Regions from separate parts of the Exiguobacterium sp. R-17 genome, predicted to be linked through region 1. Evidence: riboswitches for the same ligand, from Rfam matches in the RefSeq annotation. Region 1 holds a riboswitch; the other holds the start of a gene.

What was found. Region 1 has a riboswitch for S-adenosylmethionine ahead of ACN9MT_RS02300 (2,3-diketo-5-methylthiopentyl-1-phosphate enolase). Riboswitches for the same ligand answer to the same signal wherever they lie in the genome.
Region 2: it holds a riboswitch for S-adenosylmethionine, as region 1 does, so the genes downstream of both, ACN9MT_RS15285 (LLM class flavin-dependent oxidoreductase) here and ACN9MT_RS02300 (2,3-diketo-5-methylthiopentyl-1-phosphate enolase) in region 1, are expected to answer to the same signal.

The regions. Positions count from the first base shown of each region.
Region 1 covers NZ_CP184372.1:410,207-426,567, reverse strand. Annotated here, with positions in the region: gene ACN9MT_RS02330 (AAA family ATPase) at 1-331, opposite strand, end outside; gene ACN9MT_RS02325 (ABC transporter permease) at 696-1,700, opposite strand; gene ACN9MT_RS02320 (sugar ABC transporter ATP-binding protein) at 1,697-3,205, opposite strand; gene ACN9MT_RS02315 (sugar ABC transporter substrate-binding protein) at 3,202-4,281, opposite strand; gene mtnA (S-methyl-5-thioribose-1-phosphate isomerase) at 4,293-5,342, opposite strand; gene mtnK (S-methyl-5-thioribose kinase) at 5,339-6,505, opposite strand; SAM riboswitch class I at 6,583-6,686, opposite strand; SAM riboswitch class I at 6,892-6,993, shown strand; gene ACN9MT_RS02300 (2,3-diketo-5-methylthiopentyl-1-phosphate enolase) at 7,064-8,254, shown strand; gene ACN9MT_RS02295 (2-hydroxy-3-keto-5-methylthiopentenyl-1-phosphate phosphatase) at 8,251-8,910, shown strand; gene ACN9MT_RS02290 (methylthioribulose 1-phosphate dehydratase) at 8,907-9,527, shown strand; gene ACN9MT_RS02285 (1,2-dihydroxy-3-keto-5-methylthiopentene dioxygenase) at 9,544-10,080, shown strand; gene ACN9MT_RS02280 (arsinothricin resistance N-acetyltransferase ArsN1 family A) at 10,206-10,694, shown strand; gene ACN9MT_RS02275 (MBL fold metallo-hydrolase) at 10,755-11,510, shown strand; gene ACN9MT_RS02270 (pentapeptide repeat-containing protein) at 11,559-12,197, opposite strand; gene ACN9MT_RS02265 (DNA polymerase thumb domain-containing protein) at 12,374-13,696, shown strand; gene ACN9MT_RS02260 (YolD-like family protein) at 13,680-14,009, shown strand; gene ACN9MT_RS02255 (ZIP family metal transporter) at 14,061-14,873, shown strand; gene ACN9MT_RS02250 (undecaprenyl-diphosphate phosphatase) at 15,205-16,041, shown strand; gene ACN9MT_RS02245 (LemA family protein) at 16,150-16,361, shown strand, end outside.
Region 2 covers NZ_CP184372.1:2,910,479-2,926,839, reverse strand. Annotated here, with positions in the region: gene ACN9MT_RS15335 (ABC transporter permease subunit) at 1-582, shown strand, start outside; gene rlmN (23S rRNA (adenine(2503)-C(2))-methyltransferase RlmN) at 707-1,780, shown strand; gene ACN9MT_RS15325 (DEAD/DEAH box helicase) at 1,844-3,280, shown strand; gene ACN9MT_RS15320 (NAD(FAD)-utilizing dehydrogenase) at 3,302-4,618, opposite strand; gene ACN9MT_RS15315 (nitroreductase family protein) at 4,695-5,330, opposite strand; gene ACN9MT_RS15310 (nitroreductase family protein) at 5,383-6,018, opposite strand; gene ACN9MT_RS15305 (MarR family winged helix-turn-helix transcriptional regulator) at 6,020-6,475, opposite strand; gene ACN9MT_RS15300 (YczE/YyaS/YitT family protein) at 6,630-7,295, opposite strand; gene ACN9MT_RS15295 (DUF817 domain-containing protein) at 7,449-8,234, shown strand; gene ACN9MT_RS15290 (DUF975 family protein) at 8,428-9,066, shown strand; SAM riboswitch class I at 9,176-9,278, shown strand; gene ACN9MT_RS15285 (LLM class flavin-dependent oxidoreductase) at 9,353-10,411, shown strand; gene ACN9MT_RS15280 (ATP-grasp domain-containing protein) at 10,408-11,355, shown strand; gene ACN9MT_RS15275 (hypothetical protein) at 11,431-11,898, shown strand; gene ACN9MT_RS15270 (NUDIX domain-containing protein) at 12,123-12,503, opposite strand; gene ACN9MT_RS15265 (ABC-F family ATP-binding cassette domain-containing protein) at 12,569-14,191, opposite strand; gene ACN9MT_RS15260 (prohibitin family protein) at 14,491-15,360, shown strand; gene pepT (peptidase T) at 15,449-16,361, opposite strand, start outside.

The DNA.
Region 1 (16,361 bases):
TTCGGTTGATCTCATCGGCTAAAACGATGTTTCCCATTAAAGGACCCGGTCTATATTCGAACTGGCTTGTTTTCTGATTATACATCGATACACCCGTCAAATCTGACGGAAGTAGGTCTGGCGTGAACTGAACACGTTTGAAGGTCAACCCGATCGATCGGCTGAACGCACGGACGAGCATCGTCTTCCCGACTCCCGGTACGTCTTCTAATAGAACGTGACCGCCCGCTAGTAATGCTGCCAATGATTGTGTGATGACATCTTCCTTACCGATGATGACTTTCTCTACGTTGTCGATAATCGCTTGAATCTCCTTAGTGTATGTTCGCATTGTCAGGCCCCTTGCTCTCATAGTAGTTGAATTTTCTGACTTTTTATATCATCTCATATTCCGCTATACTTTTAAAGAAATACGAGCAGTTTCAAGCACGTGAAAAAGGGGGAACGCCGTAGCGTTTCCCCTTATTTGTTTCAGGAACGAACACATGCCGTGATCCGTTCTTGAACCGTGCAGTTGCACGTAAAACACGAATACATCCGTGTCAATGGACAACGTTCGTCAAGTCCGGTGATCCTCTTCTTTCAGAAGCGACATGCGATCGTTCCCTCTACATTGGTAATCATTCATGTGCATCACCATCCTTTCATATATTGAATATTACCGAATATGTTATAAATGAAACGTCGAATTTTAATTATTTTTTCCGATACCGCGCATAGGTCGTCGCGAGTGCGACCGCAAGGACCAGCCCTTTGATGATATTCAACGAATAGTATGGAACAGACAACATGACAAGACCATTTTCAAGAATCCCGACGAGACAAGCCCCGACGAGTGTGCCAAGGGCATTCGGTTTTCCTTGCCCTGCGAACGACGAGCCGATGAAGGCAGCTGCGACCGCTGGCATCAAGTAACCGGACCCGGCGTTGATTTGCGACGATCCGACTTGTGACGCAAGCAAAATCCCACCGATTGCAGCAAGTAACCCAGCAATCAGATATGCGAGTGCCCGGTAGCGGTTGACACGAATTCCCGTCAGTCGTGCGGCTTCCGGATTCCCACCGATGATATAGAGAAAACGACCGTGTCGCGTATGACTTAAAAAGACATGTGTCATAGCGACGACGACGAGCATGATGACGATGATCCAAGGCGCCTGGCTGATTTTCGCGAACGCCTCCGGAATTGTGCCGACTGTTGGTGTACCGTCTAAGCGCGGCATTCCGGCACTGATTGAACCACCACCAGTATACGTCATCGCGGCACCTTCGACGATGAACATCGTCGCAAGCGTCGCAAACAAATCCGGAATCTTAAACCAGACGATAAGTAAGATGTTCAACAAGGCGACACTTAAAGACAGAAGGAGTGCTAGACCAATCGAGACACCGAGTGGCAGACTGTACCAGACGAAGAATGAGACGACGAAGGAGCTTGCAAGTGTTGCAGTTGATCCTACGGATAAGTCAAATCCATTAATCGTCAATGAAACCGTCAAACCAATCGCGATGATCGTCACGATGGAGATACTTCGTAAAATATTAATCAAATTCGTCCCTTGTAGGAATGTTGGAGCCGTCGTCGCAAAAAACAGGACGAGGGCAAGGATCGCGAGGACGATCCCCCAGTCGTTCAAGAATCCAAGGACCGGACGTAAACCTTTCCCCCGATTCGTTTGTTTTGATACTACCTCATTCATCGTTGCCCTCCTCCTGTCGCATACCACAACAAGGTTTCTTCTGATGTATCCGCCGTCTTCGTTTCATGGACAATCCGTCCATCGAACATGACGTAGATTCGGTCCGTGACGGTCAAAAGTTCATCCCATTCACTCGTCGCGTAAAGGATCCCTTTTTGTTGTTGCGCGAGTTCGTCAATCAGACGATAGATATCTTGTTTAGCTCCGACATCGACACCTTTCGTCGGTTCATCTAAGACGAGGACAGAAACATCGGTCAGTAACCATTTTCCGATGGCGACTTTTTGTTGATTCCCACCGGATAGTTGACCTACTTCCTGTTTCACGTCTGCCACTTTGATGCCCAGCTCCTTGACCCATTTCGATGCCTGTTCGACTTCTTTACGACGATCCATCAGTCCCCAGCGGTTGACAAAATCATGAGCTGCCGCTGCTGTCAGGTTTTCTGCGACAGAATCGGCAACAAGAATTCCTTCTTTTCGCCGTTCTTCCGGAACGAGACCGATTCCCGCTTGAATCGCAGCTTGTGGGTCGCGAAGGCGATGGGCTTTTCCACCTATACGAACCTCCCCTTCCTGAAACGGGCGATCACCGAACAATGCTTTGCATAATTCCGTTTTACCGGCACCGACAAGACCCGCGATACCAATGACTTCCCCTGCTTGAACCGTCAAGGAGATGTCGCGGACGTCCGCATTCGTGGCACTCTCGACCGTCAGTACGTTCGTCGCATTGATCCGTGACGTTTTCGCGACAGACGTAAGCTTACGCCCGAGCATCTGCTCAACGACAGCTTCCTTCGTGATGTCTGTCAAAAGATGTCGCGAGATGAGTTGACCGTCGCGCATGACCGAGATGGAGTCGCAAATGTCATACAATTCTTGTAGGCGGTGGGAAATGAAAATGATCCCAAGTCCCCGTTCCGCTAAACGACGCACGACTGAAAAGAGATGGCTTGTTTCCGCCTGACTGAGAGGTGCCGTCGGTTCATCCAAAATTAAAAAACGACGTTCCTGAACGAGGGCGCGTGCAATCAATACGAGTTGCTTTTCAGCAAGACGTAATTCTTCGACACGTGTCTTGACGGAAATATCCGCCTGTAATGTCGCTAACGCTTCTTTCGCACGCTGTATGTAACGGCGTTGGGATACCAAACCCGTCATTGTTCCGTCCGTCAACAGATCGAGACAGATATTCTCAGCAACCGTCAAATACGGGACAAGCGCCACATCAACCTCTTGTTGGACGAGATCGATCCCGATTCGTTTTGCATCACGCGGAGATTGAATTGACAGTTCTTTCCCGTCAAGACGGATGATTCCTTCATCCGCTGTTTCCGCTCCGGATAAGACTTTCATCAGCGTCGACTTACCGGCACCATTCGCACCGACAAGCGCATGAATTTCACCAGACTTCACCTCAAAGGAGACTTGCTTGAGTGCCTGGACTCCCGGAAACGCAAGTGAAATCCCGGTCATTTCCAGGTGATGATTGATAGACGTCATTGTTTTTTATGGACGTCACGCAACCGGTCCATCCACGGCTCATTGAATTTATCCGACGTACTCCAATCTTTGATGATCGTATCGAGATTATACATCGTTGTGTCCTGCTTCAATGCCTTCTGCTCAACGAGTTTCGCATCGAGATCAAAGCTATCTGGTGTCTTCTCTCCGGCGATTTTCTTAGCCAGTAGTCGCATGTCCGTTTGTCCAATCAGGAATGGATCCACCGCACTCGTCGAAACCCAGTTGCTGCCTTTCTCACGCATCAGGTTGATGTCCTGATTTGAGACATCGATCGAGATCAATGGGATTTCTTGACGTTTATTATCCTTGAGCGATTTGTAAGCGCCTTTTGCGACTTCGTCCCATGCTCCCCAAACGGCATCAACGCTTCCTTTCGGGTATTTCGCGAGAATGGCATTCATCTTTGTCGCGATATCCCCTTGGACATCTTGGAAGTTCGTCGGTCCAACCGTCTCAAGCGTTTTGATTTTGCCGTCTGCTTCGTACGTCTTATAGATTTCCTGACGACGATCGAGCGGGGCAAAACCTGGTCCGAACCAGAGTTTGATGACACGGACCGGCTTTTTGTCCGTCACCTTCGTCACTTCATCGAGTGATAGCTTCGCAAGTTGATGATCGTTTTGGAACGTTTCCGTCACGTCTTGTAGAGATGCCCCTTTTTTCTTCGTGACCGTATCGAACGTCACGACCTTCAGTCCTTTATCGACTGCTGGTTTGATCATGTCATAGGCATAGTCTTCCTTACCGTGCGAAATGATGAGCCCATCATAATCTTGCTGAATCGCCTGCGCGACCAGTTCCTTGAACTTGACATCGTTACCTTCCGAAATGAACGTGCTGACTTTAAAGCCGAGCGCTTCTCCTTCACTTCGTGCGCCATCAAGGAATTGCTTCGTATGGTCGTCCGATGCGAGGTTACGGATGACGGCGATCTTGACGTCCGATTGAACTCCTTTTGGTACATCCTTGACGACTTTCGTCGTCGCTTCTCCATTCGCACAAGCCGCTAGTAATAAGGCCGGTGCTAGGACGGCGTAAGCTAATTTTTTCATGAATTGTCTCCTTATCCGAGGGGTTGAAGCCCCATTAATTTTTCAATCGTTTCTTCATTCGGTTGCGTGATAATACCAAGTTCGGTGATGATGCCCGTGATCAATGTGTGTGGTGTGACATCAAAAGCTGGGTTGAAGACAGCAACTCCTTCTGGTGCTGTCGCAACACCTTGGACAGTCGTCACTTCCTGCGGATCACGTTCTTCAATTTCGATCGCGTCTCCGGAAACAAGTGAGAAATCAAACGTCGAGAGCGGTGCTGCGACGTAAAACGGGATACCGAAAGCTTGAGCGAGTAATGCTAGTTGGAACGTTCCGATCTTATTCGCCGTATCTCCGTTGCGTGTAATCCGGTCCGCCCCGACGATGATTGCATCGATCTGTTTTTCTTTCAGCGTATGGGCGACCATGTTATCTGTAATTAGCGTGACATCGATGCCGGCACGTTGTAGCTCCCATGTCGTCAGTCGTGCTCCCTGCAGTAATGGTCGCGTCTCACTCGCAAAAACAGATAATTCAATGCCGCGTTCTTTTGCGATATAGAATGGCGCAAGTGCTGTTCCATAAGCAGCGGTCGCAATCGATCCAGCATTACAGATCGTTAGGATCCGGTTACCTGACTGGAACAATTCAAGTGCATGAATCCCGATTTGACGTGACGTCTGCGCATCCTGATCGTATAAGGCAATCGTCCGCTGCTCTAGCCGTTCGCGGATCTCTTCTACCGACGTCCCGTCTTGAATGATTGGATTCAATTGATCAAGGACATTTCGTAAGTTAACAGCCGTCGGTCGTGTCGCGAGTAACGTCGCTGATGTCTCAAGCAAGGCTTGCTTATAGATCGACAGTTCTGCTTCAAACCGGTACGCCTCTTGAACGAGTACGAATCCGCCAAATAAACTGATCGCAGGCGCCCCTCGGACGCGCAGTTGTTTAATCGCTTCGACCGCTTGTGCAAGATCGGTAATGACTTCATAGTGTTCTTCCTGCGGTAGACGTGTCTGATCGAGAATCGTCAAGACACGATCTTCATAACGAATACTTTGAACGAATGTACTCATCGGCTAAGTTCCTCCGTTACGTCGAAGTTTCGTAAATCATCAAATGTCCGGCATTCGGTCCGACGTTTGATTAACGCCGATCCTAAACGTAAAGCATGTTGTTTTCGTTCTAGTCGTTCTGTCATAGAACTAATCGTTTCTAAATCAGCGACTGGTGCGAGTCCGATCGTCCGACGAATCAGTTCGCAACCGGCAAAGCCAAGGGCATCCTGCAAGATCGTGCTCAGTACATCGTCGACGAGTCCCGATGTCCGGAATGGTTCGACGGCTTCGCGTTCCCATAAGGCGCGGAACGTCGAAGCGAACGTCAGCCAGAACGTATCGATGTCGCGAATCCGGGCATCACGAAGTGCTGAATAATCCGGGTATGCTGCAAAGAATAAGTGGGCGATGAACTGTCCGACATCAAATCCGAATGGACCATAAAAGGCGAATTCTGGATCGATGACTTTCGTTTCCGTTGCCGAAGCAAAGATGCTTCCTGTATGTAGATCGCCGTGTAGCAACGCATCTCCTTTCGTGATGAAAAGCGCTTCGAGTTTTGCGACTTCGCGTTTCAACTCATCGTCCGCCCATAGACGTGCCACCTCTTCTTCAAGCCCGGCTTCAATCTCGTTCGTCTCCGCGTCATGGAACGGATCCGTGAAGATTAATTTTTCCGTGATGTCGCACAAGTCCGGATTGTAGTACGTTCGGGCGACACGTTTTTTTTCAACCGGACCAAGCGCAAAGTCCGATGTATGGAATAAAGTCCGAGCGAGATAAGAACCAATATGTTCCGCAAGCAACGGATACTGTTCACCTGCGAGTAAACCGCTTCGAACGATTGTCAGATGTGAAAGATCTTCCATGACCGTATACGCCTCGTCGTGACTAGCATGAAAAACACGCGGTACGAACGGCACGGCATGCCGGGCGAATTCACGGAGTGCGGATTGCTCGATCCACGCCCGCTCGAGTGATAGTGGCCAGCTTTCACCGACGACTTTCGCGTACGGAAGTGCTTGTTTTAGAATCAATCGATGTTCACCTTCTCGAATTCGAAAGACAAGATTGAGATTGCCGTCGCCAATCTCTTCTGCTTCGACGGCTCCGTCGCCGATCAGTCCTAGTGAGCGGACCCGTTCGATCGCGTCCTGTTCTGTAAATGCTTTGTATGTCATCTCAGTTCCCCCTGTGTGATACACGAAAAAGCGCCTCTTTTCGTCATCGAAAAGAGGCGCAGGAAAGTCACTGCGTCCTCTTATCTCTCAGACGAAACGTCTGTTGGATGTAGCACCGTGCCAAGTGGTCGGTTGCTGCGGCGTCATCGGGCCAATTCCCTCTGCCAACTCGCGATAAGAGTCGTATGTAGTTGTCGTGTGTGATATTGATTTGAATCTTACGCAATCCTCTTCCCTGCTGTCAAATCGAAATCAAGCAGAAACGGATATCGTTTTTGCTCCATATATAGAAAGAGTATTTTCAAAAAAATAAATTTTCTAAAAATAGTTTGACAAGTCGTGACTCTCATGTAAAAATTGCAATTAGATTTCACAATTTCATCCAATTCTTATCAAGAGCAGACGGAGGGACAAGCCCTACGATGTCGCAGCAACCGACCTTTTGGCACGGTGCTAATTCTTGCAGCTACTAAGCTGACAGATAAGAGTCCACGTTCGAATCATTCATGGTCTCTTGTCGCTGACAAGAGACCATTTTTTTATTGAAGGAGGAAAGACATGGCTTACATCACAGCTACTTATCAATTGACCGCCCGCGATCGACTGGAGCAACGCGCCGAACAACTCGCGCTTGGTCTGACGGTTGGTTCCTGGACGGAGCTGAATCATCTTGAGCAACAACAACTCGCCTCATTCAAAGGAGAAGTCGTACATACGGAAGAACGCGACGGTAAAGGCTATATCACGATTCGTTACCCGGAACACAATGTATCGCGCGACTTTTCTGCGATCTTGACGACCGTCTTCGGGAAACTCTCACTCGACGGTGAAATCAAATTAACAGAACTGCTACTACCCGATACATTCACGTCGGATTTTCCAGGTGCGAAGTTCGGGATCGAAGGAGTTCGTTCCTTGATTGGTGTCGAAGATCGTCCACTGTTAATGAGCATCTTCAAAGGGGTCATCGGACGCGATTTATCGTTCCTTCGTGATCAACTCGAAGGACAACTTGCTGGTGGGATCGATCTCGTCAAGGACGATGAGATCTTATATGACAATCCGTTGACACCGACGATTGATCGGGCACGGATCGGACGTGAGGTTATCGATGCTCATTTCCACCGGACCGGTAAACGTGCGTTGTATGCGATCACACTTAGTGGTCCCGTCTTTACGCTCAAGGATCAAGCCAAACGATTGATTGACGCTGGAGCAACTGCTTTCTTGTTGAATACCTTCACATACGGACTCGACGTCTTACGTGAATTGGCAAGTGATCCGGAGATCAACGTTCCCATTTTCAATCATCCGGCTTACAGCGGTGCATTGATTGCTAGCCCGAACCACGGTGTTGCAGCGCCTGTCTTACTTGGCACATTACCGCGCGTTGCTGGTGCAGACTTAACACTATTCCCGTCACCTTACGGCAATGTCGCTCTTCCGAAGGACGTCGCCCGCGGCATCGCGGTCGAAGCGACTCGCTTCGGTCAGACGAAAGCGATTTTCCCTGTCCCTTCAGCCGGTATTCACCCAGGACTCGTTGCTCAACTCGTACGCGACTTCGGGATCGATTCCGTCATCAACGCTGGTGGTGGCGTACATGGTCATCCGCAAGGTGCTGCGGCTGGTGTTATCGCTTTTCGTCAAGCACTTGATGCGGCACTCGCAAATGAATCCCTATCGAATGCTGCGTCACGACATGAAGAATTACGAGTCGCGCTCGACGCTTGGGGGATCAAGTCATGACCTTACGAATTCTTTGTGACTTCGACGGTACCGTGACGATGCAGGATAACATCATTGCACTCATGGAGGTATTTGCGCCAGTGAATGACTTCGAACCGTTGAAACGTGGCGTGCTCGACCGGACGTTGTCGATCCAAAGTGGTGTCGGGCAGATGTTCGCGCTTCTGCCGTCCGACGGTAAAGCGGACTATCTTGATTTCTTGATGGAGCGCGCTGTCATTCGCGAAGGATTTTCGGAGTTGCTTCAGTACAGTCGTCGTCAAGGAATCCATTTTTCGATTGTTAGCGGTGGAATGGACTTTTTCGTCGAACCGATCTTAGCACCGTTCCTCGAGCAAGAGCAGATTTACTGTAACATTGCCGATTTCAGTGGTCCATTTGTCCACATCGATTGGCCACACGCCTGCGATGCCCATTGCACGAATGGATGCGGCTGTTGTAAAACATCCGTTGCCCGTACATTATGCAAAGACGATGACGTCATCATCGTCATCGGTGACTCAGTGACGGACTTCGAACTCGCAAAACAAGCGGATCGTGTCTATGCCCGTGATTATCTGATCACGTTGTGTGAAGAAAATGATATCGCCTATACACCTTTTGAGACGTTCCACGATATCGTTCATGATTTAGCACGATCGGAGGTGACGATATGACATTCATGCGACGGTATGAAGAACTACGCGCCATCAAACAAGAACTTGCAGCGCGCGATTGGTTCCCTGGTACGAGTGGTAACCTCGCCATTCGGACGTCCGGTATTCCGATTGAATTTCTTGTGACGGCAAGTGGGAAAGATAAGCGGCAAACGACTCCTGACGACTTCGTTCATGTCGATGCGACCGGTCAATTGATCGGCGAGCAATCCGGGCGCCCTTCTGCTGAGACATTGCTCCATGTCGAAGTGTTCAACCGAACGAACGCCGGATGTTCCCTGCATGTCCATACGATTGCGAACAATGTGATTTCGGAGTTATATGGCGATCAGGGAAGTATCACCTTCTCCGGTCAAGAAATCATCAAGGCACTCGGTCACTGGGAAGAAGATGCGACGGTCACGGTGCCGATCATTCTGAATCACGCGGACATCCCGACACTCGCTGCTGCTTTTGCGCCATATGTCACAGCGGACAGCGGTGCCGTCCTGATTCGCAATCACGGAATCACGGTCTGGGCACCGACCGCCTTTGAAGCAAAGAAACACCTCGAAGCCTTCGAGTTTTTATTCAACTATACGTTGACGTTGCAATCATGCCGTCAATCTATCTATTAAAAGGAGGAATCATCTCATGGCAACAGTCTTATTCCAAGAAACAAACACACGGTATACGGATCAAACGGAAGTCGCTGACTTCCTCGCATCGCGCGGCGTTCTTTACGAACAATGGGACGTCTCAAAACTACCAGCACCTCTCGTCGAGAACTTCACACTGACGGATGCCGACAAACAAACGATTCTCGATACGTTCGCTCCAGAAATCAAAGACGTATCAGAACGTCGTGGATATCAGACAGCTGATATCATTTCACTTTCGGATACGACACCGAACCTTGACGAGTTGCTCGTCAACTTCCAGAAAGAACATCATCACACGGATGATGAAGTCCGTTTCATCGTAAGCGGTCACGGCGTCTTCGCGATCAAAGACGAAGAAGTCGGCTACTATAACATCGAACTCAATCCTGGTGATTTGATTTCTGTTCCTGTCAATACACGCCACTACTTTACGCTCCAAGAGGATCGGAAAGTCGTCGCTGTTCGAATTTTCGTCACGACGGATGGCTGGGTTCCAATTTACGAGAACGAGACATCCACGGTCTCTTAAGAACGACAAAAGCGTTGATTTCTTCTATATAAGGAGAATCGGCGCTTTTTCTTATCTCACAAACATATCACTACATCGACACGTAACAGATATAATGAGGGAAAAGCGATTGGGGAGTGAGCAACATGCATATTCGTCCTGTAACGGAACATGATTTACCCGCCGTTCTATCCATTTATAATGAAGGCATCGAAGACCGAATCGCAACGCTTGAGACGGATCGAAAAGATTTATCGTTCATGACCCAGTGGTATGCAGAGCGTACGCATCGCTACGCTGGATATGTCGCAGAAGATGAGACAGGTGTCCTCGGCTTCATTTCTCTTGATCCGTATAACCCGCGTCCTGTCTATGCGACAGTTGGTGAGATTTCCGTCTACATTACTCGAACACATCGCGGACAAGGGATCGGGACACAGTTGTTAGAAACTGCCGAACAACATGCGCGCGATCATCAGATGCATAAGCTGATTCTCTTTACCTTCCCGTTCAATAAAATCGGACAAAAGCTCTACATCCGTTCCGGATTCCGGATTGTTGGGACATTTAAGGAACAAGGTCGCTTGAACGGCGAATACGTCGACGTCATGGCGATGGAGAAACGCTTACGATAGGATTCATTGAATGCCAGACGGGGAATAATCAATCCGAGTCATTGAGAGAGGATGAACCTAATGGATATTCAACAAATTCGTAATGCGACGCTTGTCGTCACGTATGCCAATCAAGTTTTACTGATTGATCCGTTTCTCGGCGAAAAAGGCAGTTTACCTCCTTTCGGTCAAACGCCGAATGCCGTCGCCAATCCACTCGTCGACTTACCGGTCGATGTTAAGACACTGCTCGATCCTGACGCTGTCTTCGTCACGCATCTGCACGCGGATCATTTCGATGATGCTGCAAAACAATTTCTACCCAAGCATTTGCCATTCTATGCGCAGCAAGAAGAAGACGCACGGCAAATCCGAGAAGCCGGCTTCACGAACGTCTCTTCCTTCGATTCCGGTGTGACGATCGGTGATATCCAGGTCCATCGAACAGGTGGACAGCATGGTGTCGGTGAAATCGGTGAACGAATGGGACATGTCTCCGGACTCGTCCTCACGCATCCGGACGAACCGACGCTTTATATCGCAGGTGATACGATCTGGTGTGACGAGGTCGCGCATGCGATTGAACAACATACACCAGATATCATCGTCGTCAACAGTGGGGCTGCCCAGTTCCTGACGGGAGAACCGATCACGATGTCGCAGCGTGATCTCCTTGCCGTACACGAAGCAGCAGCGGAAGCAACGATCATCGTCTCGCACCTCGAGTCCGTCAATCACTGTCTCCTGCGGCGCGACATGATTGCTGACTTTTTAGCTGCTTTCCACCTCTCTGCCCATTTCCTCATTCCGGAAGATGGCGAAACGATGTCATTTTAAGAACAAATCAAAAGTCTCTTTTCGAAATTCATCGAAAAGAGACTTTTTTCATGGAATGACCAATCCTAATAATCGAGCGAAGGCGACTGCTTGTTCTTCCGTAATGACTGCGCCCGGTAAAAATCGCGGATCGATTGTGATACCAGAGAGTTCCGTCTGCCGGAGATCAAGACCTTTTAATGGTGTTTCAATCCATTGGCTATCAGTAAGCCGGACCGCTTCGAGTTTCCAATGGGTCGGTTTCACTTCGAAGAACTGTGCTTCTTTCATCGTCGTTTCACTCCAATGCTGATGACGGACAGTACTACGAATGAACTGGGCATAGTCTGCGAGTCCTTCTTCGATCGTCAGATGATCAAGCGTACAATCTTCAAACTGAACACCCGTCATCCGGCATCCGACGAAAGACACGCGGTGAAAACGGGTTTCTTGGAAGTGACATCCTGTTAAGTCACATTGCTCGAAACGAATATCTTCGAACGAACCGCGGTCAAAGGTGAGGTTCGCGAACGAGACATTTTGAAAACATACTTGATAGGCATCGATACGCTCCGTCAGTTCGACAGGCATCGACTCCTTTTCATAACGTGCTCCTTTCAGATATGGATCGTCGATTTCGACTTGATCGAACGTCTCTGCTTGAAGCGTTTTCGGTAATTCTGGTAAACGGATAACGATCTCTTTCATAGAAATTCCCCCTTTTTCTCTCCTTTAGTGTATCAAACTCCTTTTGCATAAGGGTCAATCGTTCGAATTCCCTCTTTTTTCAACAGTTTTTTATTTTGAGACACTTTGAGACCATGCTATAGTCAAAGAAAATCAAAACAAGAACATATGTTCTTTTATGTAAAGGAGTGATTCAAATGTTTCCTTCCGTCGTTTTACCACAGAATAAACGTATTTTTTGTGTTGACAGTGTTTCCTTCTACGCCAGCTGTGAATGCCAGTATCGCAATCTCCCTCCCTTAACGACACGTCTTGCGGTCGTCTCCGATTTAAAACGAAGCGGATCCGTCATTCTCGCCGCTACTCCCGCCTTAAAAGCGCTTGGAATCAAGACAGCCGGTCGACTGTACGAAATCGAGCAATTACCCTACGCCATTCGTCGTACGATTCAACTCGTCGAACCGCGCATGCTCGCTTATATGAAAACGTCGATTCGTGTTTTAGATGTCCTGCATCAATTTGCCCCACCTGAAGCGATTCGTGTCTATTCGATTGACGAAAGTTTCATTGACATGACTGGAACCGATCGCCTGTTTGGTTCCGATCTGCAAGCTGCCAAAAAGATTCAAGAAGCGATTCTGAAGCAGACCGGCATTCACGTCCGCATCGGGATTGGTCCAAATAACGTCATCGCGAAACTGACGCTTGACTTAATCGGGAAAAAAGAAGGCATCGCACAATGTGGATACGCTGATGTCGCACGACGTCTCCATGATTTTCCGATTCGGAAGATGTGGGGAGTCGGACACCGCATGGAACAACATCTGCAGATGATGGGGATTGAAACGATTGGTGACCTTGCCATGCGCCCAGTCGAAGAGTTACATGAACGCTTCGGTGTCATCGGCGCCGAACTATGGCACCACGCTTGGGGTCTTGACGCGTCACCGACACTGCTTGCCCCTCGCCATTTGTTCGAGAAAGCCCCTCAACGGACGATTGGACACGGTGTGACCTTGATGCAGGACTATTATCAATTTGAACGTATCCGGAATGTGCTCAACGAACTCGTGCAGGATGTTGCGGCACGTTGCCGCTTTTCGAATCAAGTTGGTTGGACTGTTCATATCGGTGTCCGCTATTCTCGAAACGTCGTCCGAAGTGGCTTCTCGCGTCAAGTCCGGTTGCCTTATCCGACATCCGATGAGCGAATCATTCTGCGTCATGTCTTACAATTATTCGAACCGAATTGGCTTGACGGGGAACCCGTTCGTTTTTTATCTGTCGCAGTGGGACATCTAACTGCCGATCAAGGCACCTTACAGTTATCCTTGTTCGAGGATAATACGCGACTCTGGAAGCGGCGGCGGTTATTAAAAGCAATGGACATCGTTAACCTCCGCTACGGGAAAGGAACGATTCGTCTCGCTGTCTCGTTTCTCGATACGAGCGTCGCCAAACGGCGGCTTCGTTTCGTTGGCGGTCATCCAGGAGGTGATCTTCATGACAGCGTATCGTGATCGAGGGAATTTAAAGTGGATCCCTTTTCTCATGCCGGAGCACTTGCAATTGCTCCGGGAGTATTATGTCCAAATGCATCAGCTCGACTTGCCTGAAATCGATGAACAACTGCAAGAATCGTGGCACTTTCTACTTCAAGAGGCTTTAATAGAAGGAAACGAACTCGAAATCACGTATTATAAGGAAAGTAGCTACGTGACGGTCGTCGGTTTTGTTGAACGGCTAGAGCCTGAACGTTCTGTTCTCTTTCTGCGTGGTCGTGTTGCAGTAGAAATCTCCTTCACACGAATCGTTCGGATCGAAAACGGGTAAGCTTTCATACAGATAGCCGCTTCAAATCGTGCCCGGAAAGAAGGAATAGTCATGTTGGATTGGTTCACTTCCCTCCCCGTCGTCGTGCAAGCATTACTTGCCGGTATGATGACTTGGGGATTAACCGCACTTGGTGCGGCACTCGTTTTCGTCTTTACAACGATTGAAAAACGCGTCATGAACATGATGCTTGGTTTTGCAGCCGGTGTCATGATCGCCGCTTCATTCTGGTCTTTGCTCGCCCCAGCGATCGAATTCACGGAGCAGGACGGTGGCATCGCGTGGATTCCTGCTGCAATTGGATTCCTTGCGGGTGGATTTTTCGTCCGTCTCCTTGACTTCGTCACACCGCATTTGCACTTATCCGCACCACTTGAAACAGCTGAAGGTCCTTCAACAGGACTTAAGAAAACGACGTTGCTGTTTCTTGCGATCACGTTGCATAACATTCCGGAAGGTCTTGCGATCGGTGTCGCTTTTGGTGCCGCTGCCTTGAATATGGACGGAGCGACCGTCGCCGGGGCTTTGACACTCGCACTCGGGATTGGCATTCAAAACATGCCCGAAGGTGCTGCGTTATCGATTCCGTTACGCGGTGAAGGGATGTCGCGCCGGCGTGCCTTTCATTACGGTCAATTGTCAGCAATCGTTGAACCGATTGCCGCGATGGTCGGTGCGGCGGCTGTCTTCTTCGTTCAACCACTTCTACCATATGCGTTATCGTTTGCTGCTGGTGCGATGATTTTCGTCGTCGTCGAAGAATTGATTCCGGAATCACAAGCAGAGAACGGATCCGATTTAGCGACACTTGGTCTAATGGTCGGTTTCACGGTCATGATGATTCTCGATGTCGCTTTAGGTTGAGCTCAAAAGCAACGAGCAGTGGATTGAATCCTCCACTGCTCGTTTATCTATTCCCATTCAAATCATTATTCAATTTGAAGTTGTCCTGACCTTGTGTGATAAGCGGAGGATTTTATTCAAGATGCCGTCCTACACACAAACTTCGTCTTGAAGTTTGCGTTGCTGTCCTAAGTATTTCGTCTCTCTTGCTTTCTATGATCGAAGTGCGTCTTCACGGATCAGATTGGTCACGTTCCCTCAGACCTGCGCCCGATATTCCGATTGGTTCTATCTCACAAGAATAAAACATGATATGTTTTTACATAGCACATCATTATAGAAGGAGATTACCATGCATATCATTGAACTCTTGAAAGCTCTTTTACTCGGTTTCGTCGAAGGAATGACGGAATTCGCACCTGTCTCTTCAACAGGTCATATGATCATCGTTGATGACATGTGGTTACAAACAACCGAATTTCTCGGTAAATACTCAGCGAACACCTTTAAGGTCGTCATCCAGCTCGGATCAATCCTTGCGGTCATCGTCGTCTTTTGGAAACGTCTCTTCAGTTTGATTGGTCTGTATAAAATTGAAGGAGAACACGATGCGACAGGTACACACAAGTTAAAACTACGTCACGTTTTGATCGGTCTATTACCTGCTGCTATTCTCGGATTGTTATTCGAAGACTTCATCGATGAGAACCTCTTCTCGATTGAAACAGTCATCATCGGTCTTGCGGTCGGTGCCCTCTTGATGATTGCAGCCGACAAACTCGGACCAAAGGAACCGAAAACGACATCGCTTGATCAGATTACATATCGCCAAGCAGCATTCGTCGGTCTGTTCCAATGTATTTCCCTTTGGCCTGGCTTCTCCCGTTCTGGTTCAACGATTTCAGGAGGGGTCTTCCTCGGCATGAATCACCGGACGGCAGCTGACTTCACGTTCATCATGGCCGTACCGATCATGTTCGGTGCCAGTTTCCTCTCACTCGTTAAGAACTGGGATAACATTCATGCGAGTGATTTCGGTTTCTATGCCGTCGGATTTATCGCATCGTTCGTGTTTGCCCTCTTATCGATTCGTTTCTTCTTGAAGCTGATCAACAAGATCAAACTCGTCCCGTTCGCGATCTACCGTCTTGTCTTAGCAGCTGTTCTTGCTGTCATCGTCTACATGTAAATTCTAACCGTTAGCTATTTTAGCTGACGGTTTTTTATTTTTTTTGAAACTAATTCATTCGGTTAAGGGTATATAGGGATGAGACATACTTAAAGGAGTGAACGCCATATGGCACGCAGAAGTCGGAGTCGATCAAAACTCCCATTAATCATCGGAGTCGTTGTCGTCGTCGTGATTGCGTTTTTAGCAATCGGCCAATACAACAGCCTCGTCAATGTAGAAGAAGATGTATCGAATAAATGGTCGCAAGTCGATAACCAGATCAAGCGTCGTGCGGATTTAATTCCGAACCTCGTCGAAACGGTCAAAGGTGTCGCGGG
Region 2 (16,361 bases), 500 kb from region 1:
AATTATTACGGATTGATCTTCCAAGTCATCGCGAGTCTATTTTTACTCTCGCTAGCAGCACGACTCGTCGCGCGACCAATCGACAATGGAGAATTGATCGTCTACCTAGCGGCACCGATCACACGAAATGACTATACGTTAGCAGTTGCAAGCGTCATCGGACTCGCTAGTCTTCTTCTCGTCACGCTGAACGGTCTCGTATTGATGGTAGCGGATTGGTGGATGAGCGGGATTACGATCGATACTGTGGTATTATGGCGAATTCAACTCAATGCGCTATTGTTACTCTTTGCAATTGGTACATTTACGTTATTCATTGCGACGTTATTCGATGAAGAACGACGTGCTTTTTCGCTTGCTGGTAGTGTACTCGTCCTATCGATCGTCTTGACGATTCTGTCTGAACTGAGTGACAAGACAGAGTGGCTCCGTTATCTATCCGTCTTCTCCTTATTCAATACGACGCAATTACTAGAAGGAACGAATCATTTTCTGCTCCACTCGGTCATCCTATTCGTCCTATGTCTCATTTTCTTGACTGGAGCATTCGTTCAATTCGGGCGTCGAAGTCTGTCGATTTGATCGAAAGTGACGAAAAAAATTTACAGAAACTGAACATTTAGGATTTGAACGTTGCGTCACGCGCTGATTTTTACTAAGATAAAGGAATGTTGTAGTTCTGGAAAAAGAAATGAGGTCTTTTGAAATGAATAAACCATCCATTTATGGATTAACGCTTGAGCAGATGACAGAATGGTTATCGAATCAAGGGCACAAACCATTCCGTGCCAAACAAGTATGGGATTGGCTCTACCGTAAACGTGTCACGACTTTCGCGGAAATGACGAATGTCAACAAGGATTGCCTTGAGTTGTTAGATCAGAGTTTTACGATTGACTCGATGACAGAAGCGGTCAAGCAAGAATCAGCAGACGGAACAATCAAGTTCCTCTTCAAATTATATGATGGCAACTTGATCGAAACGGTTTTGATGCGTCATAAATACGGTCTTTCTGTCTGTGTTACGACACAGGTTGGCTGTAACATCGGCTGTAGCTTCTGTGCAAGTGGTCTCATCAAGAAGAGCCGCGACTTGTCAGCAGGCGAAATCGTTGAGCAGATCATGAACGTTCAACATCACCTCGATGCAGTCGGAAACGAAGAACGTGTCAGCCACGTCGTCGTCATGGGTATCGGTGAACCGTTCGATAACTTCGACAACATGGTCGATTTCTTGAACGTCATCAAGGACCACAATGGTCTTGCAATCGGTGCGCGTCACATCACGGTTTCAACAAGTGGTTTGGCAGACAAGATCTACAAGTTCGCTGACTTAAAACTCCAAGTCAACTTAGCTATCTCGCTTCACGCGCCAAACAATGAATTGCGTACGCAAATCATGAAAATCAACCGGGCGATTCCGCTTGAGAAATTGATGCCAGCAATCGATTATTACGTTCAAACAACGAACCGTAAAATCACGATCGAGTATATCTTGCTTCGTGGCGTCAACGACCAAAAAGAACACGCGGTCGAACTCGCGAAATTGTTTGAAGACAAACGTCACCTGACGTATGTCAACTTGATTCCGTACAACCCAGTCGATGAGCACGGTCAATATCAACGCAGTACGTCTGAAGATATCACGACGTTCTACGATACATTGAAGAAGAACGGCTTGAACTGTGGTGTTCGTCTTGAGCACGGAACAGATATCGATGCTGCGTGTGGTCAATTACGTAGTAAGCAAATCAAAAAAGATAAAGTAGCATCCAAATAATTCGTTGGGCTTCTCATCGTTTCGGTGGGAAGCTTTTTTTACGATAAGAAATGAGGACATCCTATGACACGTATACGATTCAATGATTTTAACTTAAGCACACCGATTCTCGACTCGATCGAGCAAATCGGATACACGGCACCAACCGAAGTCCAGCAATCGGTCATTCCCGTCGTATTATCCGGAAAAGACGTCATCGTCAAATCACGCACAGGAAGTGGGAAGACGGCTTCCTTCGCAATCCCTCTTTGTGAACTCGTCGAGTGGGAAGAAAACAAACCACAAGTCTTAGTCTTGACGCCAACACGTGAGCTTGCCTTGCAGGTCAAAGAAGACATCATGAACATCGGACGCTATAAGCGGATCAAAGCGACGGCCGTCTTCGGCAAGCAACCGTTCCGTGGACAAGTCACGGAACTCAAACAAAAGACACACGTCGTCGTCGGTACACCGGGACGTGTACGCGATCATATCGAGCGGGGCACGCTATCGCTTGAGAAAATCCGTTACGTCGTCTTGGATGAAGCCGATGAAATGCTGAATATGGGCTTCCTCGATCAAGTCGACGCCATCTTGTCCGAGTTACCAAAAGATCGGATGACACTCTTATTCTCTGCGACCTTCCCGGAAGATATCGCACAGTTGAGCAATCGTTACATGGATGCACCGAAACGAATCGAAGCGGGTGAAACCGTCGTCTCAACGATTACGCATAGTTATATTCCGGTGACGGATAAGACGAAATTCGCGATTCTAAAAGATGTCCTCGTCGCTGAAAACCCGGATCGCTGTATAATTTTCTGTCGGACGAAAGAACATGTCGATTTCGTTGCGAATGGTCTCCGTGCACATGACTATCCGGTTGAAGCGATTCACGGAGGAATGGAACAAGACGATCGACTCGATGCGATGAAGGCGTTCCGTGCCGGTAAATTCCGGATTCTCGTTGCAACAGACGTCGCAGCACGCGGTATCGATATTGAGAACATCACGCATGTCATCCAGTATGATCTCCCTGTCGAACGAGAAAGCTACGTTCACCGGACCGGTCGGACGGGTCGTGCAGGAGCAACTGGACAAGCAATCAGTCTCGTCACACCAGCAGACGAACGTCGCCTGAAGGAAATCGAGCAATATCACGGAAAGCTGACACGCCGCCAAGCACCGACGGAAAAGGACTTGATGCGGACAGCGGATGCGTTCGAAGAGAAAATGGCGACGGCAGATACGCGTTCGTCGAAAACGGAACAGCTCGATGCCGACATCATGAAGTTGTTCTTTAACGGCGGAAAGAAAAAGAAACTTCGTGCCGTCGACTTCGTTGGAACGATCGCGAAGATTGAAGGCGTCACAGCAGACGATATCGGGATCATCTCGATTCAGGATACGTTGACGTATGTCGATATCCTGAACGGCAAAGGTCCGCTTGTCTTACGAGTGATGAAGACGACGAAAGTCAAAGGGAAACAATTGAAGGTATATGAAGCATTCAAGAAGTAAAACAAGCCGGTCCATCTCCGCTTAGGCGAAGAGGAACCGGCTTGTTTGCGTCAAAGCATGTCCGAGATGAAGTCCGCTAGCGGCTGCTTGGGCAAGAGAGTGCGTTGCACCAGAGCAATCACCGATCGCATAGACGCCGGAGCATGTCGTCTCAAATGTTTCTGACGTCTCAAGCATCGGTGCGTAAAACTTACCATCTAGTCCATAAAGTAACGTATCTGCTGGAAGTTCCGTCTCAAGGAGTCGCTCGAGGCGTTTTAAAAAACCTTCTAAGACGAGGAGGTCTTCCACAGGTACTTCCGCGTGTAAATCTCCAGGGGAAGCAGCTAGCGAAGGGATGATTCCGTTATGAAGCAATTGATCCGTTGTTGTCGCTCGCGATTTTCGAAAGTCACTGAGGCGCTGGACAACGATGCGATCCTGTCCTTGATTGATTCCTCCGATAACGCGTGTGGCGTATGCATTGGCTTGTGCTAACGTCGAAAAATAACGCGGGAGAAACAGTGTAAAGTTCAAATTCGTTGATCCATCTGCCGTCTCATGGACGTTTTGACCGTCCGGCATGACGAGTCCTTCTTGATATTTGCGGATGATCCGTCCGCATGGATTCATGCAATAGGTGACGGCTTTACCATAAGGTGAGTCGTAACCGAGCTTTGTCTCGAACGTCTCCTGTAGTAATGTTCGAAATAGTGCCTCATCCGTCTCGACCCGCACTCCGAGATCAAGTCGGGTCCGCTGTGGGATGACACCAAGCGTCGCTAACTGTTGCAACGTAAAGTCTGCACCGGAACGACCTGTCGCGAACACGATCCGTCGACTTACGAAGGTTTCGTCCGCTGTTTTAATCGTAAACGCCTCCGACTTCGTGATCTGTTCGATCGTCGTTTCGAAACGAGCATCGAGTCGTGGCAATAAAGCATCCTCAAACGCCGTGAAGACGCCAACTGTCCGTGCTGTGCCTAAATGACGGACGGTCGTCTCGACCGTATGGAGACCAGCACGACGGGCGCGAATTGCGACAGCAGGTGAATGCGTCGAGTAGGTCTCGATCATATCGGCACCGTATGTACATAAAAGATTATCGACTTCTTGGAACAGTCGTCGTGTCGTCTCTTCACCGATTTTTGAGACGAGTTCTCCGCCGAATCCCATCGCATAATTGAATTTTCCTTCTGATTTTCCAAGCCCTGCAAATCCAAGATACGCATCTTCTACTGTTCGCTTGCGGATTGGTTTTCCGGCATCGAGCAGTAAGACGCATTGCCCATCTTCAACGAGCTGATGAGCAAGGAAGATTCCCGCTACACCGGCTCCGATAATCGTCACATCATACATTACAGACGCCTCCTTTTCTCTGAGTATACAAAAAAGCCGGATTCCTATAAAAGGAATCCGGACTGAGTGAGATCGCTTATTTCCATTCTGCGATGTCAGCGATTGGTAGACGAACCGATGGGTATCCTGCATCTACTGCTTTACCGATTGAAAGCAACATGACTGGGAGGTAACGCTCTTTTTCAAGACCGAATGCTTCCGCGATTTGATCTTTTTCGTAACCGCCGATTGGGTTTGTGTCGTAACCGTGCGCACGAGCGACGAGCATCAATTGCATCGAAACGAGACCTGAGTCGATCAAGATGCTGTCACGTAATGTTTCAACGTCTTCTGGACGGTAGAAACCTTTGATAGCTGGTACTTGGCGATCGCGTACTTCTTGTGGCATGAGACCTTTTTCAACAGCCATATCGTAGATTGTCTCGATGCTATCGACCGCGTTCATGTCACCGAAGACAGCGATGACAGCAGAAGATGTCTCGACTTGGACTTGGTTGAATTTCGCGAGTGGTGCAAGTGTTGCTTTTCCTTCTTCGCTATCGATAACGAGAAAACGCCATGGTTGCATATTGACAGAAGAAGGTGCAAGTGTTGCTTCTTCAAGGATTTGTGTCATTTCTTCTTTTGAAATTTTTACGTTCGTGTCGTAGTTACGAATCGAGCGACGTCCTTTAACGATTTCCATGAAGTCCGTTGTTGTTTGAGTAGTCATAATTATTCAATCTCCCTTGTGTATGTTTTTTCTTTTTTGTGGTGTGAAAAACTTATTTCCAGTCTGCGATGTCGTTGATCGGTAGGCGAACCGATGGGTATCCTGCATCTACTGCTTTACCGATTGAAAGCAACATGACTGGGAGGTAACGCTCTTTTTCAAGACCGAATGCTTCTGCGATTTGATCTTTTTCGTAACCGCCGATTGGGTTCGTATCATATCCGTGCGCACGAGCGACGAGCATCAATTGCATCGAAACGAGACCTGAGTCGATCAAAATGCTATCTTTCAAATCGTTTGCTGAGATACTGCTGTACATGCCTTGGATCGCAGGTACTTGGCGATCGCGTACTTCTTGTGGCATGAGCCCTTTCGCAACAGCTGTGTCGTAGATGTTTTCGAGTTGATCGACTGCCTTCATGTCACCGAAGACAGCGATGACAGCAGAAGATGTCTCGACTTGGACTTGGTTGAATTTTGCGAGTGGTGCAAGTGTTGCTTTTCCTTCTTCGCTATCGATGACGAGGAAGCGCCATGGTTGCATATTGACAGAAGAAGGTGCAAGTGTTGCTTCTTCAAGGATTTGTGTCATTTCTTCTTTTGAAATTTTTACGTTCGTGTCGTAGTTACGAATCGAGCGACGTCCTTTAACGATTTCCATGAAGTCTGTTTGAGTTTGCGTTGCCATATTAAATCGACTCCTCTTTTAGTTTAGGTAATGCATCAGCGTTTGCTTCGATGCGCTGAATCATCTCAGCTAACGTCCGTTGTTCTTCAGCAGAGAATCCTTCGAGTAGATCCTCGAGAAACTCATCTTTTTGTTCGCGTAATTGAGCGATACGCGTCGCCCCTTGTTCCGTTAAAGAAACAAGAATCACCCGATTGTCAGCAGCTGAACGCTCTCGAGAAATCATCCCGGTCGATTCCAGGTGCTTGAGATGACGGGTCACTGCCGCATGATCCACATTAACGCGTTTTTGTAACTCTTTTTGGCTAATCGTTTGATCGACTTGTAGTTGAGCGAGTAGATCCATTCGAGTCTGACTAAAACCATCCGTACAGAGATCGAATTTTTGAGCAATCGTCTTATTGACAGAAACGAGTGCATAGATCAACCGTCCTTTTTCAGTGCAGGAGATACTCAATCCATCACATCCTTCCCTTCGTTCGAAGAAACCTTTGACGTATCAAAGATTGATATGTAAACGAATATAACGTGTTTAATTTGATGACGCAACTTATTTGCTTTTAACATAAAAAGAGATATCATTCACGCGGAATGATATCGAGTCAGGCGACTTAGCTAATTTGGCGTTTAGACGCTGGAATTCCTTTTGCATCGATCGCTGCAATGATCCGACGGAAATAGAACAACCAAAATTGTAGGAATGGTCCGATTAAGAAAATCGAGAGGATTGTACCGAAGAAAACAGGACCACCGAGCAACCAGCCAATGCCGCATGCCGTGACCTCCATGATCGTCCGCATCAGACGAATCGACGTTCCAAATCGCTCTGCAAGTGTCAGCGTCAACCCATCGCGTGGACCGGCTCCATATCCGACAGCAACATAAAGACCTGCCCCCATGCCGATGATGAAGATGCCGAAAATCAACCAGATCGTATTCAACCAGATCGACTCAAAAGAGGGTAAGAGATGAGAATTAAGGACAAGATTCATGAAGACACCGACGAAGATCGCGTTGACGAGTGTTCCAATTTGTGGTGTGACGCGGTCTAATGTGTACTTAACGAACACGAGTAATAGACCAACGAGCAAAATAATCGTTCCGACGGACAGTGGTGTTTTCTTTTGGAGACCGAGATGCAATACATCCCACGTCGAGACACCGAGTTCAGCAGTGATCATCATCGATGAGCCGAGAGCGAGTAAAAATAAACCGAGTAGGAAGAGTCCCCACTTTAACGTAGCGCGTAATAACCAGGAAGCACGATGACGCGTCATGTCTAACACCTCATTTCTTAAAAATAATTGATTCGTTAACTGTATCATGAGGAAAGTAGAAGAAGAAAGACGAAATTTTCCGTTTTTTCCATCTTAAGAAGGAGGGGAAGGTCGAAAGAGAAACGTATACTGAAGAAAAAAGGAGATGACAGGATGAAAGCGATCCGACACCTGATTCGTTTTACATACATAGAAGCCGTCTGTTGCGTCTTTCCCGTCATGATTTTCGCAGCGCTTGCTCTTTCACGTTATCTTCCTGCTGAACCGGTCGCTCGATACGATCTCCTGTTGCTATGGTGTCTTCTCGTCCAAATCGTCTTACTCGTCACGCGTTATGAAACGCTGGAAGAGTTCAAACTGATCTTACTCTTTCACGTGATTGGTCTAGCACTTGAACTGTTCAAAGTGAACGTTGGGTCTTGGAGTTATCCGGAACAGGCTCTAACGAAAGTGGCTGGTGTTCCCTTGTATGCAGGATTCATGTATGCAAGTGTCGCAAGTTATGTCTGTCAAGCGTTCCGAAGATTTCATTTACGCTTCACAGCATTCCCACCACCTTGGCTTGCGATCAGCGTAGGCAGTCTCGTCTATCTCAACTTCTTCACCCACCACTGGATCTTCGATGCACGCTGGCTATTGATGGTCCTCGTCGTCCTTGTCTTCTATAAGTCATGGGTTCATTTTACGATCGAGCAGACGATCTACCGGATGCCGCTCGTCCTGTCTTTTTTACTGATCGCGTTCTTTATTTGGATCGCTGAGAATATCGTGACGTTCTTTAAAGGGTGGGTCTATCCACATCAGGAAAGAGGATGGGAAGTCGTTGATCTCGGAAAGTTGTCTTCTTGGTTCCTGCTTGTGATCATCACGGTCCTGATCGTCATCGTCGCGAAATACAAGCAACGGGATCCGGCTGTGGAGATATATCAGCGTACATAGATAAAAAACATGACATTTCGTTTGCGATGAAGCGCTTCGATGTTCAACGTTCGTTCTAACATGTGGACGACAACTTGAGCGTGCTTGGCTCAACCAGCAACGAGACGGGAAATTATTGAAAAAAGAGTGAAACATTAGAAGTTTTAAGCCGTAGAGTAAGGTGAGAACTTATTTTTCAAGGAGGACCTTACTCATGTCATCTCAATTAAAAAAAGCAGCGAAGGAATCGCTCAGCGGTCGTTGGGGATTTGCAGTCCTAGCTTTTCTGCTGTTTAGTATTATTCAGGGTGTTCCTAATTTATTTGGATCGGATATCGATGAGCCGTCTAGTAGTATAGATCTCGTTGTATCATTGGTGTCGATTTTATTGATTCCAGTAGGAGTCGGTTGGACATGGATTGCCATGTCGATTGCTCGTGGCGAAGAAACGAAAGTGACGGATTTGTTTGAGCCATATGGTATGTTCCTGAAAGTGGTGGGGCTGGCCATTGTTCAGTTCATCTTTATCGCGCTCTGGACGTTACTCTTAATCATCCCTGGTATCATCAAGTCATTCTCTTACTTGTTGACGTACTACATCCTTCGGGATGAGCCGTCAATCGGTATTCTCGAGGCAATTACACGCTCACGGCAACTCATGGATGGACACAAGATGGAAGCATTCTTGCTCTTCTTATCGTTTATCGGTTGGGCGTTGCTTGTTATCGTTACGCTTGGTCTTGCTGTCCTATGGGTCGGACCATACTTCAGTGTCACGCTTGCCAAATTCTACGATCGTATTCGTGGGGAGCAGGCGCCAGAGCAGACATCAGATTTCGTCGCACCATACTAATTCCGAATCCCGACACTACGTCGGGATTTTTCTTTGGAATAAATCCGATAGGAAAAGACGGTTTAATGGTTGCTTTAGTTCAATGAATTCTGTACGATGAATGCAACACATCTTATCTAGAGAAGTCGAGGGACTGGCCCGAAGACACTTCAGCAACCCCGCTATGGCGGAAGGTGCTACTTCCAGGAAGGAATACCTTCTGAAGATAAGAGCGGACAGGACAAGATACCGTCGCTCTTTTCGAACTTCGAAAAGAGCGTTTTTTTATGATAAGGGGGACGATGGAGTGGAGTATGGTTTTTGGTTACCGATTTTTGGGGGATGGCTACGTAACGTCGAGGATGAACAGATGCCAGCAACATTCGATTATGCGAAACAAGTCGCACAAACAGCTGAACGCATCGGCTTCTCGACGACGTTGATTGCGGAATTGAACTTGAACGATATCAAAGGCATCAAGGAACCGAGTCTTGAGGCATGGACAACGGCATCGGCGATTGCTGCAACAACAGAACGCCTTGAGATCATGACAGCGGTTCGTCCCGGGTTCCATAATCCAGCGACGACGGCGAAGATGGCGGCAAACATCGATCAGTTGAGTGGAGGGCGATTTACGCTCAATGTCGTCTCAGCCTGGTGGGCAGAAGAAGCAAAACAATACAACGGTATTTTTACTGCACACGATGAACGCTATGCCCGAACGGAAGAGTTCGTCACGGTCATGAAAGGACTATGGGCAGATGCGTCACCGTACAGCTTCTCCGGCAATCACTACACGATCGAACAGGCAGAACTCCATCCGAAACCCGTCCAGCGTCCGGGGATTAAGCTCTACGCTGGTGGAGAGAGTGAAGCCGGAAAACGGACGATCGTCGAACATTGTGATGCCTACGTCATGCATGGAGGCACTGTTGAAGAAGTAGCTCATAAAATCAATGATATGAAAGTACGCCGGGAAGCGACGGGACACGCACCGCTTGAGAGCTTCGGTCTTGCTGCCTACATCATTTGCCGGGATACGGAAGAAGAAGCGCTTCTTGAGTGGCAACGCATCACGGACGTCAAGGAAGACAGCGCCGGTTATGCCGGTTATCAAGATTTCATCAGTAAATCGCAACTCGAACAACAGGTCGAGCGAAATGATTATTCCGTCTCGAACCGTGGTCTGCGACCGAACTTGATCGGAACACCAGAACAGATTGCCGAACGGATTCTAGCGTTCGAAGCCGTTGGTGTCACGTTGCTCTTGTTACAATTCTCACCACAACTTGAAGAAATGGAACGCTTTGCCCGTGACGTAATGCCACTGGTCGAAGCGAAACGAAAGGTAGGTCAACAATCATGACAAAAATTCATATTCTCCACGAAAACCAAGAATGGACGGATCATCTCATCAAACGTCTCGAAGAACTCAAGTTGCCGTACGAACAGTGGCACTTGAATGAAGGAATCGTACCGTTAGATGAACTGCCGCCAGAAGGTGTCTTTTACAGTCGTATGAGTGCGTCTTCGCATACGCGGGGGCATCGTTATGCGCCAGAGTTGACGGAAGGGGTCCTCGCTTGGTTAGAAGAGCATGACCGGACTGTCTTTAACGGAACGCGTGCGCTCCGTCTTGAAGTCAGCAAAGTTAATCAATACACAGCGTTACGTAAGGCTGGGATTCGTGTACCAAAGACAACGGCTGCTGTCGGACGTGATCAAATCGTACAAGCAGCAAAAGAAATCGGTGTTTCGTCATTCATCACGAAACATAACCGTGCCGGGAAAGGTCTCGGCGTCCAGTTATTCCATTCGATTGAAGCACTTGAAGCTTATCTCGATGGTTCGACATTCGACGAACCAGTCGATGGCATCACGTTGATTCAAGAGTACATCCAAGCACCAGAACCGTACATCACGCGGTGTGAGTTCGTGGGTGGAAAATTCGTCTATGCGGTACGAGTCGATACGTCGGAAGGATTCGAACTTTGCCCAGCTGATGCGTGTGTGATTGACGACTTGTTTTGCCCAGTTGGTGAAGAAGCGCCGCAAACACCGATGAAGTTCCAAATCGTTGAAGGCTTCGATGATCCAATCATTGCAAAGTACGAAGCGTTCCTCCAAGCGAACCAGATTGCGGTCGCAGGTATCGAGTTCATTAAGGATGCGTCAGGTACGATCTATACGTATGACGTTAATACGAATACAAATTACAATTCGGATGCCGAAGCTGCTGCAGGACGCTACGGCATGCTAGAACTGGCAAAGTTCCTCGGAGCTGCACTTGAAACAAGCACAGTAAAATAAGAATCGGCTCCCGCCCTGTCACAGGACGTTACAAGACCGGATGACGGGGTATTTCTATAGAAAGGGGGCGGATCTATGATTACGTGGAGAGAAGAACGACAGCTCGATATCCCGATTGAGGAAGCATGGCACTTGTTTGATCACACGCGGCTGCAACGTCTGATTCCGAACGTCGTCCAGCATGAGGTGATTGAACGAAAACCGGGTGTCGTCGGTTCGACGTATCGTCAAACGTACATGCAGGGCAACCGACTCGAAACCTACATCGTGACCGATTTAGCCTATACGAATGAGCCGGACTTTAAACAAAATACGATTGGATTCACGTTAGCTAAAATATTCAAGATTGAGATGACGTTTACGCTCAAACCACTTGGACACGCTCGTTGTCTGTTGATTTATACAGGAAAAAATGAAGGAGTGAACTTCGTTGGGAAAAGTCTCTTGTCACTCGGTGGCGAACGAGAAAACGAGAAAATTGTTCAGGGCTTGTTGCAACGTGTCGAAGAAGAGGCAGCGAAACAAAAGAAGAACAATGCATGAAAAAACGGATTCCCGCGCCTAAGAATCCGTTTTTTCATATCTTATCGATTCGTATACGATTTGTGACCACTCGGTAAAACGGATAGAGTCGACACCTTGATAACGTTCTCGTTTTCTATCGCTGGATCGAGCGATTTTGGATTATCAAAAAGCTTAGTTACCGACTACTATTTTTAAGTATAAATACGGTTATTAAATTTTCATTTAATCCAAAGATTATATCGTTACGATAGTAGACGCAAACGAGAAATCTGTGGATCATCTTGAAGCTCCTTTAATGGTCGAAACCGAACAGCTCGTAATTCTTGTTGATCAAGCGATAGTTCAGGATCGATCCCGAGTCGAGGTTCAGGACTATCTAAGACACGGCGAACGAGAAAACATGTCTCTGTTCCTTGATCCATTGAAATCTCGTAAAGTTTCCGTTCGACCGTGACGTGAAGATGCGTTTCTTCTAACACTTCTCGCATGATGGCTTGCTCTTTTGTTTCACCATTCTCGACACCTCCGCCGGGTAACGTCCAAAATGTCCGGGAAGGGGTATGTAATTCGACCATTAGAATCTGTTGCTCTTCAATCAACGCAGCGCATACGCGATGTCGCATATCGCATTCCTCCTTCAACGTGTTCAAAAAAGAGACCGAAACGACAGTTCCGGTCTCTTTTAAAATCATTGTGCGTATAACGCTGTTAATTGCTGTTGGATCGTATCGTTGTTCAAATACTCATCGTATGTCGTTTCTTTATCGACGATACCGTTTGGCGTCAACTCGATGATCCGGTTCGCGATCGTTTCGACGAACTGGTGGTCATGCGAGCTGAAGAGCATTGCGCCTTTATAAGCGATCAAACCATCGTTGAGTGCCGTGATCGATTCGAGATCCAAGTGGTTCGTTGGATCGTCGAGTACAAGGACGTTAGCACCACTGAGCATCGCTTTTGAAAGCATACAACGGACTTTTTCGCCCCCGGATAAGACAGATGCTTTTTTCATGACTTCTTCTCCTGAGAAGAGCATCCGACCGAGGAATCCACGGAGGAACGTATCGCTCTCATCTGCCGGTGAATACTGACGGAGCCAATCGAGGATCGTCTTATCCGAGCCTTCGAAGAATTCCGAGTTATCTTTTGGCAAGTATGATTGGGAAGTCGTGACGCCCCATTTGAATGTACCGCTGTCCGGTTCCATCTCACCCATAAGGATTTTGAATAGTGTCGTGATCGCGATATCGCTCTGGCTGATGAACGCGACTTTATCCGTCTTGTTCAACGAGAAGCGGACATTATCAAGGACTTTGACGCCATCGATCGTCTTCGAGAGACCATCGACCATCAAGAGATCATTTCCGATTTCGCGTTCTGGCGTAAAGCCAACGAACGGATAACGACGTGATGATGGACGAATGTCGTCGAGTGTGATTTTATCAAGCAATTTCTTCCGTGACGTCGCTTGTTTCGCTTTCGAAGCGTTTGAGCTGAAACGTGCGATGAAGGCTTGAAGTTCTTTAATCTTCTCTTCTTTTTTCTTGTTTTGGTCACTTGCCATACGCGAAGCAAGCTGACTTGATTCATACCAGAAATCATAGTTTCCGATATACAGTTGGATCTTACCGTAATCAAGATCCGCCATGTGCGTACAGACGTTGTTCAAGAAGTGACGGTCGTGGGAAATGACGATGACCGTGTTTTCGAATCCGATCAAGAATTCTTCAAGCCATTTGACAGCTTTCAGGTCGAGTCCGTTTGTCGGCTCATCGAGTAAAAGAATGTCAGGTTTACCGAACAATGCTTGGGCAAGCAAGACTTTAACTTTTTCAGATCCTGTCAGCTCAGCCATCGTTTTCGAGTGAAGGTCTTCCTTGATGCCAAGTCCTTGTAGAAGCATCGCTGCTTCCGACTCCGCTTCCCAACCGTTCATTTCAGCGAATTCACCTTCGAGTTCAGCAGCACGCATGCCGTCCTCATCTGAAAAATCTTCTTTCATATAAATCGCATCTTTTTCTTTCATGACTTCATAGAGACGTTTGTGTCCCATCATGACTGTTTCGATGACTTGGAATTCTTCGTATTCGTAATGGTTCTGGCGAAGGACGCCTAAGCGTTCGCCTGGTGTGATGATGACATCGCCTTGTTGTGCTTCAATGTCACCAGCGAGAATTTTCAAGAACGTTGATTTACCGGCACCGTTCGCACCGATCAGACCGTAACAGTTACCTGGCGTGAACTTGATGTTAACGTCTTCGAATAATTTTCGGTCCGCAAAGCGAAGACCGACGTTTTGTACTGTAATCATATAGAGATGAACCCTCGTTTCTAGTAAGTGATGTGCTCATTCGAGTGTACCACAAATCATGATCTGTCGTAGAGCAGGCAAAGTTCTTTCCATATTAGGACAGAAATTAAAAATAAGCAACCGGATATTTAAAATAATGAAACATTTTCCAGATGGATGCGTAGAAGAAAGTAAGGAATTCGCTAGAGGAGGGGTTAGATGGCCATCTTTTTCACGTTATTGTTTTTCGCCCTCATCGTTTTGCTTGGCATGGAACTCTATCGCTATATCCAAGAAAAGATTGATAAAGGAGATTCAGAATGAGAGAAATCAAACCGAAGAAAAAAATTCGTCCATCGATGATCATCGCTGGTGTACTTGTATTAGCCCTGCTGGCTACAACGCCGTTCGTCGTCGAACAAATCGAACCCGGACAAGTTGGTGTCGTTTATACCCCGTCAAGCGGTGTCAAAGATGAGACGTTATCGCAAGGCTGGCATGTCGTTTCACCAATCACACGGGTGACGGAGTATCCGATCCGTACACAGACGAAATCGCTTGATAACATGACGCTTGCGACTAAAGACGGAAAGAACATCGTCGTCGACTTTACATACAGCTTCTCCGTTTCGCCGGATAAGGTGACAAAAGTCTTCAACAAGTTCGGACCGATCGAAATCGATGAGATTGCCAAAGGTTACTTGAAACAACGACTCTATGATGCGTCGCGTGAGCAAATCTCGAAAGTTACCGTCCTTGAACTGTTCGGTGAAAAATCAGGAAACGTCTCTACGAGCATTCAGACGCAGTTTGCAGAAGACGTCAAGGACATCGGTTTCATCATCGAGGATGTCGCACTCGGTGCACCAAAACCAGATGAAAAGACACAGGAAGCAATCGATGCGCGTGTCAAAGCGTCGCAGGAACTCGATAAAAAGAAAACGGATCTTGAAATCGCTAAAGCAGAGGCAGAACGTCTTCGCGTAGAAGCAAAAGGAGCAGCCGATGCGCGTTTGATCGAAGCTCAAGGGTTGGCAAAAGCACAAAAAGAATTACAGAAGACGTTGACGAAAGAAATGATTCAATACGAAGCTGTCAAGAAGTGGGACGGGAAATCACCACTTGTCAGTGGATCAGGGAGTATGGTTCAACTACCGATTCCTGACGGTACGACACAAGAAAAAAACTAATTGAAATATGTCTAAGATAAACCGCTTAAAGACCACAACGGCAGACGTGAAAAAAGCAGATTCTCAGCGCTGAGAATCTGCTTTTTGATTAGTGCGAAGCTTGTTCAAAACCTTGAGCGATGGCAATGATGACTTGTGTTGCTTTCACCATATTATCCACAGAGATGAACTCGAACTTGCCATGATAGTTCTCACCGCCGGTAAAAATGTTCGGTGTCGGAAGTCCCATGTATGAGAGTTGTGATCCATCTGTTCCACCACGAATCGGTTTAACGATTGGCGTAATATCAAGCGACTCCATCGCTGCATGAGCAATATCAACGATGTGCATGTGGGGCTCGATTTTTTCACGCATGTTGTAGTACTGATCGTGTAAGTCGATTTCCACACTACCAGCACCATACTTTTTGTTCCACTCATCGACAAGGGCAGACAAGAAGTGTTTCCGTCCCTCGAAGGCTTCACGATCAAAATCACGAATGATGTAGTCGAGCGTCGTTTTTTCGACCGAACCGTCAAATGAAATCAGATGGAAGAATCCTTCAAAACCATCCGTGAATTCAGGAGACTCTTCTCCGGGAAGACGATCGTGGAACGCCATCGCATGTTTCTGCGAATTGACCATCTTATCTTTTGCTGTTCCCGGATGGACATTTGTTCCGTGGAAGACGATTTTAGCCGCCGCCGCATTAAAGCTCTCGTATTCAAGCTCACCAAGCGGACCGCCGTCGACCGTATAAGCATACGTGGCATCGAACGCTTCGACATTAAAGTGATGTGGTCCACGACCAATCTCTTCGTCAGGTGTGAAGGCAACACGAATGCGACCATGCTTAATTTCCGGATGTGAAATCAAATGATGCATGGCTGTCATGATTTCTGCGATTCCGGCTTTATTATCGGCTCCGAGTAATGTCGTCCCATCTGTCGTCATCAAGGTGTGACCGACGTAGTTGTGCAGTGCAGGAAAATCAGTTGGCGATAGAATGACGGATGGCACT